Regions from separate parts of the Thioalkalivibrio sp. ALE9 genome, predicted to be linked through region 1. Evidence: predicted binding sites of a transcription regulator. Region 1 holds the regulator's gene; each other region holds the start of a gene.
The links. The regulator sigma-54, encoded in region 1, starts transcription at its own class of promoters, with help from an activator protein. The targets are predictions, from matches to a motif close to TGGCANGNTNCNTGCTT.
Positions count from the first base shown of each region.

Region 1 (3,269 bases):
CCGGGATCGTCGCCCTTACGAGATGGAGGCCCACGGCGAGCCGGCCCGCCTGGAATCCCCCGACCCCGAGACCGGCGAGATGCGTATCGCCACCGCGCTGCGCATCGACTACCTGCTGAACGAGGACCGCATGATCCTCACCGACCAGGCCCATGTGATCACCGCCAGCGAAGAGGCGCGCGGCAAGCGCATCACCTACGACCTGACCACCGACGTGATCGAGGCCGAACGCGGCGAGGGCGACAGCGAACGCGTACGTATCACCATCCAGCCACGCGACGACGAATGAACGCACCCGCCACCAGCCCGGCGCCGGAACCCGCCGAGGCCCGTGATCGCCTGATCGGGCGCGAACTGACCAAGCGCTACGGCCAGCGCACCGTGCTCGACCAGGTGGATGTCGACCTCGCACCCGGTGAAGTGGTCGGCCTACTGGGTCCCAACGGCGCCGGCAAGACCACCTGCTTCTACAGCCTGGTCGGGCTGATCCGCCCTAACGCCGGGCGCATCACCCTGGGCGGGCACGACATCACCCGCGCGCCCATCCACGTGCGCGCCCGCGCCGGTCTCGGCTACCTGCCCCAGGAGGCCTCGATCTTTCGCCGCCTGAGCGTGTGGGACAACCTGCAGGCCGTGCTGGAACTGCGTCCCGGACTGGACCGCCACGAACGCCGGCGTATCGGCGACGCGCTGATCGAGGAGTTTCAGCTCGAGACCGTGCGCCACAGCCCCGGGATCGCGCTGTCCGGCGGCGAACGTCGGCGCGCCGAGATTGCGCGGGCCCTGGCCGGTGACCCGCAATTCATCTGCCTGGACGAGCCCTTTGCCGGGGTGGACCCGATCTCGGTGGGCGATATCCAGGATGTAATTCGCCACCTTGCAGCGCGCGGCATCGGGGTTCTGATCTCCGATCACAACGTGCGCGAAACCCTCGGGATCTGCCACAGGGCCTATATTCTGAGCGAGGGGCGCCTGCTGGCCGCCGGGACACCCGACGAGCTACTGGCCGACCCCCAGGTGCGCCGGGTCTATCTCGGCGAGAATTTCCGCCTGTGATTCCGGCACGCGCACAACCCGCGCCGGTGCACAAACCACGAGGCAGCATTTAAGATCGCTCTTATGGTCACCCGCGACCCGCACAGCCAATGCTGAAACCCGGCCTGAATCTTCAGCTGGGTCAGACGCTCACCATGACCCCGCAACTGCAGCAGGCGATCCGCCTGTTGCAGTTGTCCACGCTCGAGCTGCAGGTGGAGATCCAGCAGGCGCTGGAGAGCAACCCCATGCTCGAACAGGTGGAAGACGAGGACGACATGGGCGGGGCCGAGCGCCTGGACGCGGAGGGCGAGGTGGTGGAAGGCGACCGCATGGAGGCCACTACCACCAGCGATGACGTGATTCCCGAGGAGCTCACCACCGACAGCCGCTGGGACGACATCTACGAACCGCCGCCCGCCCCCAAGGGCGTGGATGACCGCGACCCGCTGGAAAACACCAGCGACGACGACGGCGAGGGCCTGCAGGACCACCTGCTGTGGCAGCTGCACCTGAGCCACCTGACTCCGCGCGACCAGCGCATCGGCGCGGCCCTGATCGACGCGATCAGCCCCGACGGCTATCTCGAAGGCGACCTCGAGACGCTGGCCGAGACCATCAGCCGCGGCGAGGAAGAGCCCGTCGGCGTGGATGAGGTCGAGGCAGTCCTGCACTGGATCCAGCAGTGCGACCCCCTGGGCGTGGGCGCGCGCGATCTGCGCGAATGCCTGGAGATTCAGCTGCGCGAACTGGCCCCGGACGCCCCCGCCCGCGAGGCCGCCCGGGCGATCCTGGAACACGGCATGGACAGCCTGGGCAAGCGCGATTACAAAGCCCTGCAACGCCAGTCGGGTGTGCGCGACCCGGACGAACTGGCGCGCGCCCTGGACCTGATCCGCACCCTGAACCCGCGGCCGGGCGCGCAGATCAGTGCCGCCACCTCCGAATACGTGGTGCCCGATGTCTACGTGCGCCACACCCCGGAGGGCTGGCGCGTGGAGCTGAACCCGGAAATCGCGCCACGCATCCGTATCAACGACCTCTACGCCGGCATGGTGCGCCAGGTATCGGATGCCCGCGACAGTGCCTTCATGCGCGACCAGCTGCAGGAGGCGCGCTGGTTCCTGAAGAGCCTGCACAGCCGCAACGACACCCTGCTGCGCGTCGCCGAGGCGATTGTCCATCGCCAGCAAGGCTTCCTGGAACACGGCGAGGTCGCGATGCAGCCATTGATCCTGCGCGATATCGCCGAGATCCTGGAGATGCACGAATCGACCATCTCCCGGGTGACCACCCAGAAATACATGCACACCCCGCGCGGAGTCTTCGAGTTCAAGTATTTCTTCTCCAGCCATGTCGGCACCAACGACGGTGGCGAGTGTTCCGCCACCGCCATCCGTGCCATGATTCGCGAATTGATCGACGACGAACCCGCGAACAAGCCGCTCAGCGATGCCCGGCTCGCCCAGATCCTGGCGGACCGGGGCATCAATGTGGCGCGTCGCACCGTGGCCAAGTACCGCGAGGCGATGCACATCCCTTCATCCAGCGAACGCCGGCAGATGGCCTCCATGCCCACCGGCCACAAGTAACCAAGGAGTCCCGACCATGCAGATCAACCTGACCGGCCACCATGTGGACCTCACCGACGCCCTGCGCGACTACGTCAACGAGAAGTTCGCGAAGCTGGAACGCCACTTCGACAAGGTCATCGACGTGCACGTCGTGCTGACCCACGAGAAGACCCAGAACCAGTTCAACAAGGCCGAGGCGAATCTCCAGGTCAGCGGCAATCACATCCACGCGGAGGCCTCCCACGAGGACATGTACGCCGCCATCGACGCGCTGATCGACAAGGTCGACCGCCAGCTGATCAAGCACAAGGAAAAGGTCAAGGATCATCACCGGGCCGAGGGCGCCCAGCGCAACCGTGAGCAGGCCTCCTGACCCATGTCCATTGCCGAGCTGATCACCGCCGAGCGCATCCGCCTGGAGCCGGAATGCTCCAGTCAGAAGCGGGCCCTGGAGGCCCTGTCGGAACTCCTCGCCGGCGGCGGTGATGCCGGCGGACCGGGCAGCACCGCGATCTTCGAGGCCCTGTCCGCGCGCGAAAAGCTGGGCTCCACCGGCCTGGGCCATGGGGTTGCGATCCCCCATGGCCGCCTGGCCGATCTCGAGGCTCCGCGCGTGGCCGTCCTGCGCCTGGAGAGCGGCGTCGACTTCGACGCCATGGA
Region 1 is NZ_KB898129.1:79,598-82,866, forward strand. It holds gene lptA (lipopolysaccharide transport periplasmic protein LptA) at 1-289, shown strand, start outside; gene lptB (LPS export ABC transporter ATP-binding protein) at 286-1,056, shown strand; gene D106_RS0110675 (RNA polymerase factor sigma-54) at 1,146-2,627, shown strand; gene hpf (ribosome hibernation-promoting factor, HPF/YfiA family) at 2,644-2,982, shown strand; gene D106_RS0110685 (PTS sugar transporter subunit IIA) at 2,986-3,269, shown strand, end outside.

Region 2 (3,269 bases), on a different contig from region 1:
AGCGCGCGTAGCAGTCGCAGCGGCAGGTGGCAGGCGAAGCGCTGGCCCAGCCAGACGACCGGGGCATTCGCCAATACCATGCCGATGGTCGAACCGATCACGACCAGGAGCAGGCTGTCGAAGGTCGCGGCCAGCGCGCCGGTGGCGACCTGGGTCTTGTCGCCCATCTCGACCAGGAAGAACAGCACCGTGGTGGTCCAGAACACGCCGTGTTTCGACGCGGCCGGCAGCTCGTCCTCGCCATCCGGGACCAGTACCCAGGCGGCCATCACGATGAACCCGATCCCCAGACCCCAGCGCAGCCAGTCCTCCGGGATGCTGGCGCCGATCCACACGCCCACCAGCGCGGCCAGGAAGTGATTGGCCAGCGTGGCCACCACGATGCCCCAGATGATGGGCCAGGTCTGCTGGTAGCGGCAGATCAGGAGCAGGGCGAGGAGCTGGGTCTTGTCGCCCATCTCGGCGATGGCGACGATGACGGTAGAGACGAGCAGGGCTTCCATGACGGTCTTCCGGGCCGGGTGGGTGGGCAAGACACGTGACATCGCACCACCCACCCGGCCACGGATCGGGGCGCCATGCCACAGGTCTCGCGGGGCCCGGTGCCGCATCGGCGGCGGGGCTGTCTGCACCACGGTCCTCCGGGCGGAGGATCGAATCTGTTGATGCAGACCCCGGTGAGGCCAGGCCACCCGGGTCGCTACTCCCCTGAAGCTGGCCGGATTCTAGTCATCCCGGTCCGCGCGGGCAAGGACGATCGCGGCTCCGGGCTGCGGCGCTGACGAGGCTTGGGTAGCATGCGCGCGATGAAAACCTTCGTTCACTGGGTCGATCGGGCCCCCCTTTGGCTGTTCGCACTGCTGGTTGCGACCGTCGGCCTGGCCCCCTGGATCCCCGAGCCGCATGTCGCGGAGAAACTGCGCTGGCTGTTTGCCGGGGAACTTACCCGGCCACTCGACGTGCTCGACCTGGTCGTCCATGCCGTGCCCTGGCTGTTGATGGCGTTCAAGCTCTATCGCAACAGTCTCACCACGAAGGGCGCCCCCTGAGCCGATTGTTTCTCCCTGGCTTGTGGGAAATCGACGCGCCGCTTGCCGGCCGCTACCGTTTTCGCACCTTTTCAACCCCGGGAGACTCCCATGCGCTTTATTGTTGCCGTCACCGCCGGTACCGACGACCCGACCCGCGCCACGCTTGGCATGATTGCCGCCAATGTGGCCAAGCAGCAGGGCCACGATGTGACCGTCTGGCTGCAAGGCGAGGCCGTGAACATCGCCAACCGCAACGTGTACGACAAGATCGTTGGCCACAACATGCCGGCAATGAAGGACATCGTGGATTCGCTGGTGAGTGAAGGCGTCCCGTTCTGGGCCTGCGAGGCCTGCGCCAAGGGTCGCGACGTCGGCGAGCACAACTTCCTGCCGAACGCCGAGATGGCCGGCATGGGCCACTACGTCCAGGCCGTCGCCGAGTTCGACCGCTCCATGAGCTTCTGATCGGCCGTGCCGTTCCGCGGGCGGGGCGTGATGCCCCGCCCGTTTTTGTTTGTACCCCCGCTGTCAGTCGGTCGAACTGGCACATCGCATGCTTGTTTGTTCCGGGAGTGATTCACGGACGACGAGCATGACCCAGAACACATCCCCGAATTTTTCCCTCGAAGAGTCCATTGGCGATTTCCTGGTCGCCTCGCGCAAGTGCGAGGTGGTGAGCCTGGAGCGCCTGCTGGAGGCGGTGCAGCTGGTCGGGCGCATCCGCGCGCTGGTGCATGCCCTGCAGCGCGAGCGCGGGGCCTCCAGCCTCTGGATCGGGTCCGGCGGCCAGCGCTATACCCGCGAACTGGAGCAGTACCGGGCCGAATCGGACGCCGCCGCGGCCGCGTTCCGCGAGCACCTGGATGGCTGGCTGGCCCCGGACGCCTGCGCCCATGGCCGCAGTCGGCTGCTGGGGCGCATGGCGCTGGCGCTGCATGGCCTGTCCGGCCTGGGCAGCCTGCGCGAGGAGGTCCTGGAGCTGACCCTGAGCCCGATGGACTCGACCCGCGGCTTCAGCGAGCTGATTCGCGCCCTGATGGCCCTGGTGTTCGAGGCTGCGGATTCGGCGACCGATCCCGAGGTCTCGCGGGCCCTGGTGGCCCTGCTGAACTTCATGCAGGGCAAGGAACTGGCAGGGCAGGAGCGCGCGATCGGGGCCGCCGGGTTTGGCGCCGCGAACTTCGAGCCCGAACTGCGCCAGGCGCTGGTCCATCGGATCGATGCCCAGGAACGGGCGTTCCGCATCTTCTCCGAGTTCGCGGCACCGCCGGCCTGTGCCGCCTGGCGCGAGCTGCAGACGGCGGCCTTCGCCGCCGACATCGAGCGTCTGCGCCGCCGGGCCTGTACCGAGGCCTCCGGGCACCACGACCCCGCCCGGGCCGAGGAATGGTTTGCCTGTACCACCGCGCGCATCGACGCGATGAAGGAGATCGAGGATCTGCTGGAGATGCACCTGAACGAGTGCTGCTCGGCACGCATCACGGCGGATCGCGCGGACCTCGGCGCGGTGCGTGACCGGGTCGCGCAACTCGCCGAGTCGGAACTGCGCGACAGCGTCCCGTATGCGGTGTTCTTCGGCGCGCCGGAGGGCCTGGAGCCCGCGCAGGAGGAGGGCGATGCCGCACTCAACGTACCGATCGTCGGACACTCGGTGATGGACCTGGTGCAGCGCCAGGCGGCCCGGCTGCAGTCGGTGGAGGACGAGCTGCATGCGGCACGCCAGGCCCTGGCCGAGCGCAAGACCATCGAGCGTGCCAAGGCCCTGCTGATCCAGCACCGTGGCCTCAGCGAGGATCAGGCCTACAAGCTCCTGCGCCAGACGGCGATGAACCAGAACCGGCGCCTGGCCGAGGTCGCCGAGGCGACCGTCGCGATGTCCGATCTGCTGGGCAAGGGCGGCCTGTAGCCAGCCTTGGGAAAGGGATGCCGGTGGGGGTGCCCCTGTGGGAGCGGGCTTGCCCGCGAAGCCCCTGCCCGTGGCGGACACTGGCAGGGGCTTCGCCGCCAGGGCGGCTCCTACAGGTAGTGCACCAGCCCGGTTCATCTGCACCGCCAGCGCGCCCCAGGTTGGTGCCTCCGGGATCGGCTTCGGGACTTCGGGCTTCCCGCAAACGTTCGACCCGATGTTCGAAACCATCCGATTTTCCCGTGCCATGGCGCGATTGTGCCTCGCGGGGTCGATTCGTAACGGCGAATTGGCACACCTCCTGCAGGAGTATCGGTAAGACGAGCCAACGG
Region 2 is NZ_KB898126.1:165,752-169,020, forward strand. It holds gene D106_RS0108790 (TVP38/TMEM64 family protein) at 1-11, shown strand, start outside; gene D106_RS0108795 (TMEM165/GDT1 family protein) at 1-503, opposite strand, end outside; gene D106_RS0108800 (hypothetical protein) at 807-1,049, shown strand; gene D106_RS0108805 (DsrE family protein) at 1,140-1,496, shown strand; gene D106_RS0108810 (nitrate regulatory protein) at 1,624-2,937, shown strand.
Region 2: a site for sigma-54 is predicted at 1,574-1,590, ahead of D106_RS0108810 (nitrate regulatory protein). Genes of this name have one in related genera too.

Region 3 (3,269 bases), on a different contig from region 1:
GCGGCGGCTCTCGCTCAACCCGCGCACAATGCTCAGGCCGTCGTAGACCGCCCGCCGGGCGTCATCCAGAATCTTCTCCGACAGGTCCGTCCCCAGGATGGATACCGGCACCTTGCGCGAGGGGCGGGATTCCTCCCACTCGGAGACGACCATGGAGATGCTGTAGGCCTCCTGGCCACTGGAACAGCCGGAAGACCAGACCTTGATGCTGCTTCCCTTCGCAGCCAGCTCCGGCAACAACACATGCCGGAGGATCTCGAACGGAAAGCCATCGCGAAACCACGAGGTTTCGTTGGTCGTCATCGCGTCGATCACACGGGTGCGCAGCCGCGGATTCGGGGCTTGCCGCATCGCGTGCAGGAGCTCCGGCACGCTCTTGAAGTCGAACTCGTCGAGCAGCCGGGACAGTCGGCTCGACACCAGATACTGACGGCTGTCACCCAGCACCAGGCCGCAGCAGTCCTGCAGGAAGCGGGAAAACTCCTCGTAATCGCGGGAATCGATCACCGGTTCATCCCCGAGCACAGTCCATGGTGATTAGCATCCTGATGACGAGTCCTTGACAGCGGCGCTCGCGCCACGAAACGCAGGGGGAATCCCCGGTAGCGGGTTTCAGTATACGGTGTCGCAGGCGGGACACGACACTGGGCCCTTGTCGGCCATGTGACGCCGCCCCGACCTTGCCGGGCGGCAACCCCGTTCCCCTCGGCCGTCATTCGACCTGCTGGCCCTCGCGCCCGGTCTGGTCGAGCACCGCGTTGGCCAGTTCGTCGGGGTTGAACTTCGAGAGAAAGGCATCGGCCCCGGCACGCTTGACCATGTCGGTATTGAACTCGCCGCTCAACGAGGAATGCAGTAGTACCTTCAGATCTTTCAGGGCGGGATTGTCCCGGATCCGCGCCGTCAGGGTATAGCCGTCCATGCGTGGCATCTCGATGTCCGAGATCACCAGCTCGATCTGGTCGCGAACCGGGCCCTCCCCGGCCTTCTGCTCCAGGAAGTCGAGCGCCTCCTGACCATCCTTGAAGACCTCGTATTCGAACCCGAGACCGCGGATCGCGCCTTCGATCTGCTTGCGCGCCACGACCGAGTCGTCAACGATCACGACCTTGCGCCCCCCCGCTGGCGTGGCGTCCGCACGAATCGATTCGGACACCTCCGACGGCAGCGGATTGACGATCGAAAGCACCCGTTCCACGTCGATGATCTCGACCAGCTTGTTGTCGATCTCCGTGACCGCAACCAGGAAGGACTCGCGCCCCGTACCACGCGGAGGGGACTTCACGTCCTGCCAGTTCACATTCACGATCCGGTCCACGGCCGATACCCAGAAGCCCTGCACCGACCGGTTGAACTCGGTGACCACCACCTTCTGTTCACCACTGTCACCCGTACCGGCCGCGCTGCGCAGGCCCATGGCCCGCGCCAGATCGATAATCGGCACCGTGCCGCCCCGCAGGGTAGCCACACCGCGCACCACACTCATCGACCCCGGGATCTGGCGCAGCGGCGGCGACGGGATAACCTCGCGCACCTTGAACACGTTGATTCCGAAGGTCTGTGATCCACCCAGGTGGAACAGCAGCAGTTCCATCCGGTTCTGACCCACCAGCTGCGTTCGCTGGTTCACATCGTCAATGAATTGACTCATGGTGCTGCTCTCCTTGTCCCGCGCCCATCTGCCGCGAGCCGCTCCCGGGAGGTCAGTGTGCACCGCGCACCCCCGGGCTGTCATTTGCAATCGCCTGTATGCGCCTTCTGGCGCCGCTTCCCAGGGATAACGGCATTGAACGCCGGGCCTTGAGTCGGGCACCGCCCGGACAACTGGCATCAAACCTGCATAGCTTCGGGTCCGCGAACGGACGCGGCAGACCCGGGGTATTCCCTCGGGCGGCGAGGACCGGCATATGCATCCACATACAACCTGTACATCACGCTGCATCCCCATGGGGCTCATGGCTCTCGTGGCGTGGTTCGCGCTCTCCGTGCCGGCCCACGCCGAGATCCACCCAGTTGCGGAGATCCGCGCGGCCGCGGAACAGTTTCTGTTGCAGGAGCTGGACGCCGAACATAGCGACGACATCAATATCGAGATCGGCCAGCTCGACAACCGGCTCCGGCTGGCCTACTGCCATGACGGACTCAACGCCCGTTTCCCGCCCGGCGGCCGCCGCGACGGCAATACCGCGATCCACCTTCAGTGTGCGGGCCCGGTCACCTGGCAGCTGTATGTCCCGGCCACGGTGGAACGTTACGCTCAGGTGCTGGTGGCCAGTCGCAACCTCCCTCGCCAGCACACGCTGACCAGCGGCGATCTGCGCTTCCAGCGCATCGAGACGTCACGCCACGCGGGCAGTTATCATGAAGACAAGTCGGCCCTCATCGGTCAGCAGACCCGGCGCAGCATTCGTCCGGGCCAGATCATCGGCACACAGCACGTCACCCAGCGCGAGATCGTCAGCCGCGGCCAGCGGGTCACGATCCTTGCCGAAAACGGCTCGATCGCCATCCGCATGCAGGGCGAGGCCCTGGAAAACGGCACCCTCGGGGACCGCATCCGGGTCAAGAACACCTCGTCCGGGCGCGTGGTCGAGGGCGAAATCCAGCCCTCCGGGCACGTCCGGGTGACACTTTGATGCCGACTCTGTGATCGGTGTTACAAAAACCACCGCCACAGGGCTACAGTTTCAGCACACGCGGCCGTAAACACTTGCAGCACAGTTACAACGACAGGACGGCACAATGGATATCAAGGGCCTCAATACGAACAGTCTGCGCCCCGACGGCCAGAGCTCCACGGTCAAGGGCCGCGAGGACTCCAGCGGCGCGCCCAACCGGGCGCAAGGGTCGGATAGCGCCGCGACCACCGGTAACGATTCGCTTACCCTGACCGGCGCCGCCCAGGCGATGAGTTCGGCCGCCAGCGCCGGCGAGAACGCCCCGTTCGACGCGGCGCGTGTGGCCGAGCTGCGCGAGGCGATCGCCAGCGGCAACTACCCGGTGGACAACGAACAGCTGGCCGACCGCATGATCGACCTCGAGCGCCTGCTGCGCTAATCACGGACCTCACCGATGAACACCGACACGCGCCATCGCCTGCTGCGCTCCCTGGAAACCTCGATCCGGCTGGCCCACCAACTGGAAGAGGCCCTGATCCAGGAGACCCGCGCGGTCGAGGCGCGCACCCCGGAGACCCTGCAGGAGGTCGTGGCGACCAAGCAGGGGCTGCTGCAGGAACTCGAGACCGAGACCCGCCAGCAGCGCGCTAT
Region 3 is NZ_KB898122.1:321,610-324,878, reverse strand. It holds gene D106_RS0101540 (protein-glutamate O-methyltransferase CheR) at 1-507, opposite strand, end outside; gene D106_RS0101535 (chemotaxis protein CheV) at 713-1,651, opposite strand; gene flgA (flagellar basal body P-ring formation chaperone FlgA) at 1,947-2,636, shown strand; gene flgM (flagellar biosynthesis anti-sigma factor FlgM) at 2,743-3,057, shown strand; gene D106_RS0101520 (flagella synthesis protein FlgN) at 3,073-3,269, shown strand, end outside.
Region 3: a site for sigma-54 is predicted at 1,826-1,842, ahead of flgA (flagellar basal body P-ring formation chaperone FlgA). Genes of this name have one in related genera too.